2 regions of the Allobosea sp. GW821-FHT10B12 genome follow, and region 2 is predicted to be linked to the other one. Evidence: riboswitches for the same ligand, from Rfam matches in the RefSeq annotation. Region 2 holds a riboswitch; the other holds the start of a gene.

Region 1 (4,708 bases), on a different contig from region 2:
GCGGCGAGCGCGATCAGGCGCTACACGCTGAGGCCAAGGCGCGCGTCGGCGAGCTCGCGAAGATCGTCGCGGCGCGGCTGAAATAGCGTGCGGTCGCGGCGCCGCTGCTGATAGGGAGAGCCCGATCAGCAGAAGGCTACGCCCATGACCGAACGTTTCACCGAGACCCTCCGCCAGGCCAGCCAGCCGGCCTGGTCGCAATCCGTCGGCCACCGCTTCGTCCGCGAACTGCTCGATGGCTCGGTCTCCAACGCGGTCATGGCCCGCTACCTGATCCAGGACCATCGCTTCCTCGACAGCTTCCTGACCCTGCTCGGCGCCGCGCTCGCCGGCGCCGACAGCTTCGAGGCCCGCATCCGCTTCGGCCGCTTCATCGGCATGGTCAGCGGCGAGGAGAACACCTATTTCCTGCGCTCCTTCGCGGCGCTCGGCGTCAGCGAGCAGGACCGCGCTACGCCTCCCGACAGCAAGGCCACCGCCGGCTTCAAGGCGATCATGCGCGAAGCCGCCGCGACGCGCTCTTACGCCGCCGCCCTCTCCGTGCTGGTCGTGGCCGAATGGCTCTATCTCGACTGGGCCCAGCAGGTGTCAGAGCCGCTGCCGGCGAACTTCGTCCATGCCGAATGGATCACCCTGCACGACAATCCCGACTTCCGCGACTTCGTCGACTTCCTACGAAGCGAGCTCGACCGTGTCGGCCCAAGCGAGACGCAGACGAGTCGGGACTTCTTCCTGCGTACCGTCGCGCTGGAGAAGGCCTTCTTCGACTCGGCCTATGACGAAGCCTGAGCGGCGCGCTGCGGCCTGAGGCAGGCGTGACAGGCGCAAGCCTTTCTGCCACAAGCACAATCGAGAGACGGGGGCGTTCGCCGGAAGGCGAGCTGAGAAGCACCCTTCGAACCTGAACCAGATCATGCTGGCGGAGGGAGTCGCTCGGGGCAGCCTCGTCAGTGCTCATCCCCGTGCCCGCCTTCCACCGGAAAGGCGAGCTTTGACGACGCAGGACAGGATAGAGCGCAGTTCGGCCGCAGCGGGGCTGATGATGGCCGCGCTCGCTCCAGCCCTGCGGACGATTCTCGTCCTGCTCCTGGCCTGGCAAAGCGCGATCTGGCTGTTCCAGCCACCGCGCTACATCCTGCCCTCGCCGCTCGACGTGGCGCTGGCCTTCCAGCGCCAGCCCGGCTTCCTCTTCAGCCACAGCCTCACCACCATCGCCGAGATGGCGCTCGGCTTCGTGCTCGGCTCGTTGTTCGGCGCGCTGACCGCGCTCGCGATCGTGGCGCTGCCGCGACTCGGTCGCCTCATCTGGCCGGTCCTGCTGGTCCTGCAATCCTTCCCGGTCTTCGTCATCGCGCCGCTGCTGGTGGTCTGGTTCGGCTTCGGCATGGGCTCGAAGGTGATCATGGCGACGATCATCATCTTCTTCCCGGTCGCCTCCGCCTTCACCGACGGCCTGCGCCGGACCGATCCCGAGCTGATCGACGCCACCGCCCTGACCACGGCGACGCATTGGCAGACGCTGCGTTATGTCCGCCTGCCGCTGGCGATGCCGAGCTTGCTCACCGGCCTGCGGGTCGCGGCTCCGCTGGCGCCGCTCGGCGCGGTGATCGGCGAATGGGTCGGCGCCTCCGCCGGGCTCGGCTTCGTCATGGTCCAGGCCAATGCCCGCATGCAGACCGACACGGTCTTCGCCGCGATGACGGTCCTCGCCGTGCTCAGCCTCGTCCTGCGCCATCTCGTCGATGCGCTCGGCCCGCGCCTCCTCCCCTGGGCGAGCGAGCCGTGACGCCACTTCGCTTCAAGCCGATCACGCAGAAGGATTTCGCCTGATGACGCTCCGCGCCCTGACCAGACGCACTCTCCTCGCCACCGGCCTCGTCTTGGCCGCCGGCCTCGCCAGCCCGGCGCGCGCCGCCGACAAGCTGACGGTGATGCTCGAATGGTTCGTCAATCCGGACCACGCGCCGCTCGTCGTCGCGCAGCAACTCGGTCTATTTAGGGAGGCCGGGCTCGAAGTCACCATGGTGCCGCCCTCCGACCCCTCCGCCGTGCCGCGCCTCGTCGCCGCCGGCCAGGCCGATATCGGCATCCACTACCAGCCCAATCTCTATCTCGACCACGCCGCCGGCATCCCGATCGTCCGCGTCGGCACGCTGGTCGAGACCCCGCTCAACAGCGTCATCGTCAAGGCCGACGGGCCGATCAAGAGCCTCGCCGACCTCAAGGGCAAGACCATCGGCTACGCCGTCTCGGGCACGGAGACCACCTTGCTCGGCCAGATGCTGGCCAAGGCCGGGCTCAAGCTCGACGACGTCAAGCTGGTCAACGTCAACTTCGCGCTCTCGGCCGCGCTGATCGGCGGCAAGGTCGACGCCACCATCGGCGGCTATCGCAATTTCGAGCTGACGCAGCTCAAGCTCGAAGGCCACCCCGGCACGGCCTTCTATCCCGAGGAGCACGGCGTCCCGGCCTATGACGAGCTGATCCTGATCACCCGCCGCGACGCCCTCGCTGACAACCGCCTGCCGCGCTTCCTCGACGCCATCGAGAAGGCGGCGCTCTATTTGACCAACCATCCACAGGAAGCCTGGAAGCTCTTCATCGCGGCCCATCCCGATCTCGACGACGCCCTCAACCGCCAGGCCTGGATCGACACCCTGCCGCGCTTCGCCAAGCGCCCGCGCGCCCTTGACCAGCGCCGCTATGAGCGCTTCGGCGCCTTCCTCGTCGAGCGCGGCCTGATCCAGAAGGCTCCGGCCCTCGCCGAGATCGCGGGCGAGGTGAAGTAACCAGCGGATCGCGGCGGCAGCCCGCCTGCCGCCGCCAATCCCGCGTCCACATCAGGGCGGACCTGTGCCGGCGGCTCTGGGTTGTCAGCCGGGCATGGTGCTATGAGCCGGCTCCGCAGCCATCGGGCGAGCCCTCGCCCGGATTCGCAGCTGCGCCCGGCGAAATCATCCGCATGAACGTCAGCAAGCCGATCGCCTCCACCCGCCGCGCCGACCTGCCGGTGCTGTTCGCGCTCAGCGCGACGCATCTGCTTAACGACATGATCCAGTCGCTGATCCCGGCGATCTACCCGATCATCAAGACGGCTTACGCGCTGGATTTCGGCCAGATCGGCCTGATCACGCTGACCTTCCAGATTACCGCCTCGCTGCTGCAACCGGTCGTCGGCCATTACACCGACAAGAACCCGATGCCCTATTCGATGGTCGTCGGCATGGGCTGCACGCTGACCGGGCTGATCGGCCTCGCCTATGCCGGCAGCTACGCGCTGCTCTTGATCTCGGCGGCCTGCGTCGGGCTGGGCTCCTCTATCTTCCATCCCGAGGCGACCCGCATGGCTCGCAACGCCTCGGGCGGCCAGCAGGGGCTGGCGCAGGGCATCTTCCAGGTCGGCGGCCAGAGCGGCGGCGCGCTCGGCCCGCTGCTCGCCGCCTTCATCATCGTGCCGCGCGGCCAGACCAGCGTCGCCTGGTTCTCGGCCGCGGCGCTGCTCGCCATGGTCCTGATGGTCTGGACGGCGCGCCGCTATGCCAGCCTGAGCAAGGCTGCGGCCGCCGCTCCGAAGCCCGTAAAGGTCGAAGCTGCCGCACCTGCCATCCCCGCGCATACCAAAGGCCAGATCGCCTTCGCGATCACCATCCTGGTGATCCTGCTGTTCTCGAAGAACGCCTATTCGTCGAGCTTCAGCTCCTATTACACCTTCTACCTGATCGGGAAGTTCGGCATCTCGGTGCAGGGTTCGCAGCTGATGCTGTTCCTGTTCCTCGCGGCCGCCGCCGTCGGGGCGCTCGCCGGCGGCATCATCGGCGACAGGGTCGGCCGCAACCGCATTCTCTGGTTCTCGATCCTCGGCGCCCTGCCCTTCTCGCTGCTGCTGCCCTTCGCCGACCTGTTCTGGACCGGCGTGCTGACGGTGGTGATCAACCTGATCATGGCGAGCTCCTTCGCCGCGATCCTGATCTACGCGATGGAGCTGATGCCGGGCCGGATCGGCTTGATCGGCGGCCTGTTCTACGGCCTGTCCTTCGGCCTCGGCGGGCTTGCGGCGGCGATCCTCGGCGAAGTCGCCGACTGGATCGGCATCGAAGCGGTCTACCGCCTCTGCGCCTTCCTGCCGGCGATCGGCCTGCTCGCCTGGTTCCTGCCGAAGGTAGAGCATCGGCGGGGGTAGCAGCCGCTACCTTCATCTGCCGAACCGAGAAAGAGCAAGGCCGCCAGCGCTTGTCCCGCCAGAACCAAGCGCCTGCTTTCGACCCATAGCGCTCATACGCCACTGGCGGGACCTCAAAAGGCGCGTTAGCAGTCCACAGCAACAGCGCCGGGCCATCGCTATGAATTCGAACTTCGCCAACCTTGGCGCAGCCCTTTTCCTCGCCGTCGTCTGGGGCCTATCAATTCCAATCACAAAGCTCGGCTTATTGACCCTGCCGCCGCTGACGCTGACCGGCCTGCGCTTTCTGATCGCGGTGCCGCTGATGTTTGTCTTCATCGTCGGTAAGCAGGGCCTTCCGCTGCGCGCGATACCGCGCGTCGCGGCACTCGGCGTCCTCGGCATTGGCATCGGCCAAGTCGCCCAGACCTTCGGGGTTCTCAGTACGTCCGCGTCGGTGGCGACGACCATCTCGGCGGCGATCCCGGTGTTCGTCGTGGTGTTCGCGTCGCTACGATTGAAGCAGCCCGTATCGGCGCTTCAGGCGCT
Region 2 (4,708 bases):
CCGGTCGCCGTCGGCGAGGACTGTCTGCGTCCGCGCCCCAGCGGGCACGAAGGCCTCGTTCACGGCCGTGGCGACGACCGCGCCGGCATAACCGAGCTCGGCCAGCGCCTCGGCCAGAACGGGGGCGGCGACTTCACGCGTGTCGCCGTTAACGATGATGCGCATCGGACAACTCCCTGGATACGAGAAGACGATCGGCCACCTGCCCGGCCAAAGCCGGCGAGAGCAGGAAGCCGTGGCGGAACAGGCCGTTGAAGCGCAGCACCCGGCCGTCCTCCACGATCTCCGGCAGATTGTCGGGAAAGGCCGGGCGGACATCGGCGCGCAATTCGACGATCTCGGCCTCACCGAAAGCGGGATGCAGCGCATAGGCGGCGCTGAGCAGCTCGATCGTCGAGCGGGCGCTGACCTGGCTACGATCATCGCTCTCAATCATCGTCGCGCCGATCATGAAATGCCCGTCGGAGCGCGGCACGACATAGAGCGGAATGCGCGGATGCAGCAGCCGGACCGGGCGGCTCAGCCTGATCTCGTCGGTGCGCAGCACCAGCATCTCGCCACGCACGCCCCGCAAAGTACCGATCTGGTCGCGGGCAGACAGGCCCCGGCAATCGACGATCCGATCGGCATCGACAGCCGTCTCGTCAGCCTCGACGCCGTAGTGGATCGGTACGCCGGCCGCCTGCAGCGCTTCAGCGAGCGCCGCCATGGCGAGGCGGGGGTCCAGATGAGCCTCCTGCGCGAAGAACAGGCCCTGCCGGAAGCGACCGGCAAGATCAGGCTCCAGAGCGGCGACCTCATCAGCGTCGAGCCGGTCGAATCCGGCCGTTCGCGCCGCGAAACGCGTCAGCTCGCCGGCATCACGGGCTGGGGCAAGCACCAGCGTGCCGTGGGCGAGCGTCCCGGGATAATGGCGCGACCACCAGTCGAGCGCCTGTTGGCCGAGAGTGACGACAGCCTCTTCGGCGCTCTCGCGCTCGCACCAGGGCGCCAGCATGCCGCCGGCGGCCCAGGAGCAGGCCTGCTCGCCGAGGGCTGCACCGCGTTCGAACACGTCGACCGCGATGCCCCGCTCGGCCAGCTCGAGCGCCGTCACGAGGCCGGCGACGCCGGCCCCGATCACAGCGACGCGCATGACCCCTACTCCGCCGCCGGCAGATAGAGGTTGCCGCCCTTCTTCAGGAACTCCTCCGATTTTTCCGCCATGCCCTGCGAGGCCATGGCTTCAAGCGCCGCCCGCTCATTGTCGCCCATCGCCTGTACCTCGGCACGCAGGTCCTGGGTGATCTTCATCGAGCAGAACTTGGGGCCGCACATCGAGCAGAAATGTGCGACCTTGTGGGCATCCTTCGGCAAGGTCTCGTCATGGAAGGCGCGGGCCGTATCGGGATCGAGCGCCAGGTTGAACTGGTCCTCCCAGCGGAAGTCGAAGCGGGCGCGGGAGAGTGCGTCGTCGCGCAGCTTCGCCGCCGGGTGGCCCTTGGCGAGATCGGCGGCATGGGCGGCGATCCGATAGGTGATGACGCCGGTCTTGACGTCGTCGCGATCGGGCAGACCGAGATGCTCCTTCGGCGTGACGTAGCAGAGCATGGCGCAGCCGAACCAGCCGATCATCGCAGCCCCGATGCCGGAGGTGATGTGGTCATAGCCGGGCGCGATGTCGGTGGTCAGCGGTCCCAATGTGTAGAACGGGGCTTCGCCGCATTCGCGCAGCTGCTTGTCCATGTTCTCCTTGATCTTGTGCATCGGCACATGGCCGGGGCCCTCGATCATCACCTGGCAGCCCTTGTCCCAGGCGACCTTGGTGAGCTCGCCCAGCGTCTCCAGCTCGGCGAACTGGGCGCGGTCGTTGGCGTCGGCGATCGAGCCCGGACGCAGGCCGTCGCCGAGCGAGAACGAGACGTCGTAGCGCCGCATGATCTCGCAGATCTCGTCGAAGCGCTCGTAGAGGAAGCTCTCCTTGTGATGCGCCAGGCACCAGCGCGCCATGATCGAGCCGCCGCGCGAGACGATGCCGGTGACCCGGGAGGCCGTCAGCGGGACATAAGGCAGCCTGACGCCGGCATGGATGGTGAAATAGTCGACGCCCTGCTCGGCCTGCTCGATCAGCGTGTCCTTGAACACCTCCCAGTCGAGCTTGATCGGATCGCCGCCGACCTTCTCCAGCGCCTGGTAGATCGGCACCGTGCCGATCGGGACCGGCGAGTTGCGCAGGATCCAGGAGCGGATGTTGTGGATGTTGCGGCCGGTCGAGAGGTCCATGACCGTGTCGGCGCCCCAGCGGATCGCCCAGACCAGCTTCTCGACCTCCTCGGCGGCGCCGGAGGTCACGGCCGAATTGCCGATATTGGCGTTGATCTTGACCAGGAAATTGCGGCCGATCGCCATCGGCTCGAGCTCGGGATGGTTGATGTTTGCGGGGATGATGGCGCGCCCGCGGGCGATCTCGTCGCGGACGAACTCCGGCGTGACGAATTCGGGAACCGAGGCGCCGAAGCTTTCGCCATCGGCATGACGCTCGCGGGCGCCATCCAGCATGGCGGCGCGGCCGAGATTCTCGCGGTGGGCGACGTAGATCATCTCGGGCGTGATGACGCCGGCTTTGGCGAACTCGTACTGCGTCGCCATCTGGCCGGACCTGGCCTCGAGGATCGGGCGCTGGGCCGGACAAGCCGGCACCAGCTGCTCGGCCGAGATATTGCCGTTGTCGGCGGCAGTGACGGCACGTCCCGCGACCGTCTCGAAGCCGCGGGCGTCGAGCCAAGCGCGGCGCGGCTGCACCAGGCCGGCATTGAGATCGATCTTCGCATCGGTCTCGGTATAGGGGCCGGACGGATCGTAGATGCGGACCGGCGGCTCGGCGTCGGTGGTCAGCACGACCTCGCGGAAGGGCACGCGCATCCCGGGATGCTCGGGTGCGGCGACATAGATCTTGCGCGAGCCGATGATCGGGCCGGTCGTCACGCTTTGCGGCGCGGCCTTGACGCTGTTCTTCTGCGGTTTGGTGTGGGCGTTCATCGTAAGGATCTCCTCCCTTGCAGGTCCAGGAGATCCGGGGCGTCTGACGGTCCAGTCGCTGTCTGCGGATGCATTTGTGGCGCAGCCGCGTTCCAGTCCCTCCGCCGGTATGACCCGGATCAGGTTCGATGGGTTCGGCCGTCAGGCCATCTCAGCTCTTATCGAGCACCCCTCGGAACGAGGTGGAGGTTAGAACCGTCCTGATCTCAGCGCAACTGGCAAAGGAGCACGGCTTCACGCTGCACTGGCATGCGCCATAGGCATTGCACGCGATGGAGAGGGAGAATCAGGCCGTGATGTCGAGATTGCCGCCCTGGCCGGCGGGTAGCATTGCCTGCTGCTGCTCAGTGGCCTGCTGGAGCATGGCGACGAGAGCCTGGTCGGAATCGGCGTTCTGCTTGACCATTTCGAGCTGCATGGCCTGCTGCGTCGCAGCCGACTTCATGCTCATCAGGCTCTGGGCGATCACGACCGACATCTCACTCATGGCAGGCTCCTCGCCGTCACCATAGGTAGCGATCGTTACCTGAATCTAAACCTAAAGCCGCAACCGCTATCGAGCAGGCGCGATGATCGACGGCACCGGCTTCGGCATCGGAATCTCGCGGTTCGGCTCCGGCGGCGCGGAGCGATCGCGCGCCAGCTGCTCACGCTCGCGCCGCGCCTCGACACGATCGGAGCGCGGTTCGAGCTTCTGCACCTCGCCCGCATTCGGCGCCATTGGCACGCCAGGCGCCCGCTGACGCTGCGGTGAAGGCGACTGAGCGGCAACGGCCTCAGCTGCGACAATGCCTACGAAAATCAATCCGACGAGGAACCAGCGACGCACGTGCATGACACCCCCTCCAGTCGGGCCGGCAGCCATGACCGGCCTGATGGAACAACCCGCGCGGGCGACGCCGGTTCCAGCGTGGCAGTGGGATTGTCCGCACTTCGCGCCGTTGTAATAGTCGCCGCAAATAGAGCGACGTGCCGGCAGGACCACGATGACCGACAAGGACTCGGCCGCCACATTGCTGCGGCAGTTCATCAACCTCCAGGGGAATGCTCTCGCCACCGTGCCGCAAGCCGAGTTCGCGGCGCTGCAACACGCCTACCGCGGATTTCTGCCGCTGAAGAATGGGCTGCCCCTGCTCTGGCTCTTCGGTTTCGACGAGAACGGGCCGGTGGCCGGCGGGCCGACGGTGGATACCTCCGCGCTGAAGCAACGCCTCAAGCTGCTGGCCTATGTCGGCAAGTTCACCAACCTGCCCGGGCAGCGCGCCAAGGCCAGGAACTTCGTCGCCTTTGCCGGTGAGGGCGAGCGCTTGCTCGCGACGCTGCGCCATCTTGGCTATCGGCACGTGAAGCGCGACGACGGCTATTGGGTCACCCAGCTCGACTTCTGGGGCATGGTGCTGATCGTGCTGCTGACACCGGGCGCCCGCGTCGCGCTGCTGCAGGATTTCCTCGACGGCAGGCTGAATCTGCCGCGGCAGGACGAACACCATGCCATTCTGCTCGGCCATGCCGAAGCCGCCTTGCCTCTGACTCAGCCGGCCGAGCCGGAATTCATCGCCCTGATCGAACGCCTGTCACAAGCCGAGCGCGCACGCCGCGCCAAGAGCGAAAGCATGGGCCTGGCGAAGGCGCTTGGTCTCGGCCTCGCTGGCGACGACTGGGTGATCGGGATCTCGGTGCCAGAGGCATG

The links. Region 2 has a riboswitch for thiamine pyrophosphate ahead of thiC (phosphomethylpyrimidine synthase ThiC). Riboswitches for the same ligand answer to the same signal wherever they lie in the genome.
Region 1: it holds a riboswitch for thiamine pyrophosphate, as region 2 does, so the genes downstream of both, AC07O0_RS00185 (ABC transporter permease) here and thiC (phosphomethylpyrimidine synthase ThiC) in region 2, are expected to answer to the same signal.

Annotation. Positions count from the first base shown of each region.
Region 1 covers NZ_JBWKNL010000001.1:31,984-36,691, forward strand. Annotated here, with positions in the region: gene AC07O0_RS00175 (hypothetical protein) at 1-86, shown strand, start outside; gene AC07O0_RS00180 (TenA family protein) at 145-789, shown strand; TPP riboswitch at 849-945, shown strand; gene AC07O0_RS00185 (ABC transporter permease) at 1,043-1,786, shown strand; gene AC07O0_RS00190 (ABC transporter substrate-binding protein) at 1,830-2,789, shown strand; gene AC07O0_RS00195 (MFS transporter) at 2,963-4,180, shown strand; gene AC07O0_RS00200 (DMT family transporter) at 4,341-4,708, shown strand, end outside.
Region 2 covers NZ_JBWKNL010000004.1:403,783-408,490, reverse strand. Annotated here, with positions in the region: gene thiS (sulfur carrier protein ThiS) at 1-165, opposite strand, end outside; gene thiO (glycine oxidase ThiO) at 149-1,135, opposite strand; gene thiC (phosphomethylpyrimidine synthase ThiC) at 1,141-3,018, opposite strand; TPP riboswitch at 3,097-3,201, opposite strand; gene AC07O0_RS16560 (hypothetical protein) at 3,305-3,505, opposite strand; gene AC07O0_RS16555 (hypothetical protein) at 3,572-4,015, opposite strand; gene AC07O0_RS16550 (hypothetical protein) at 4,005-4,708, shown strand, end outside.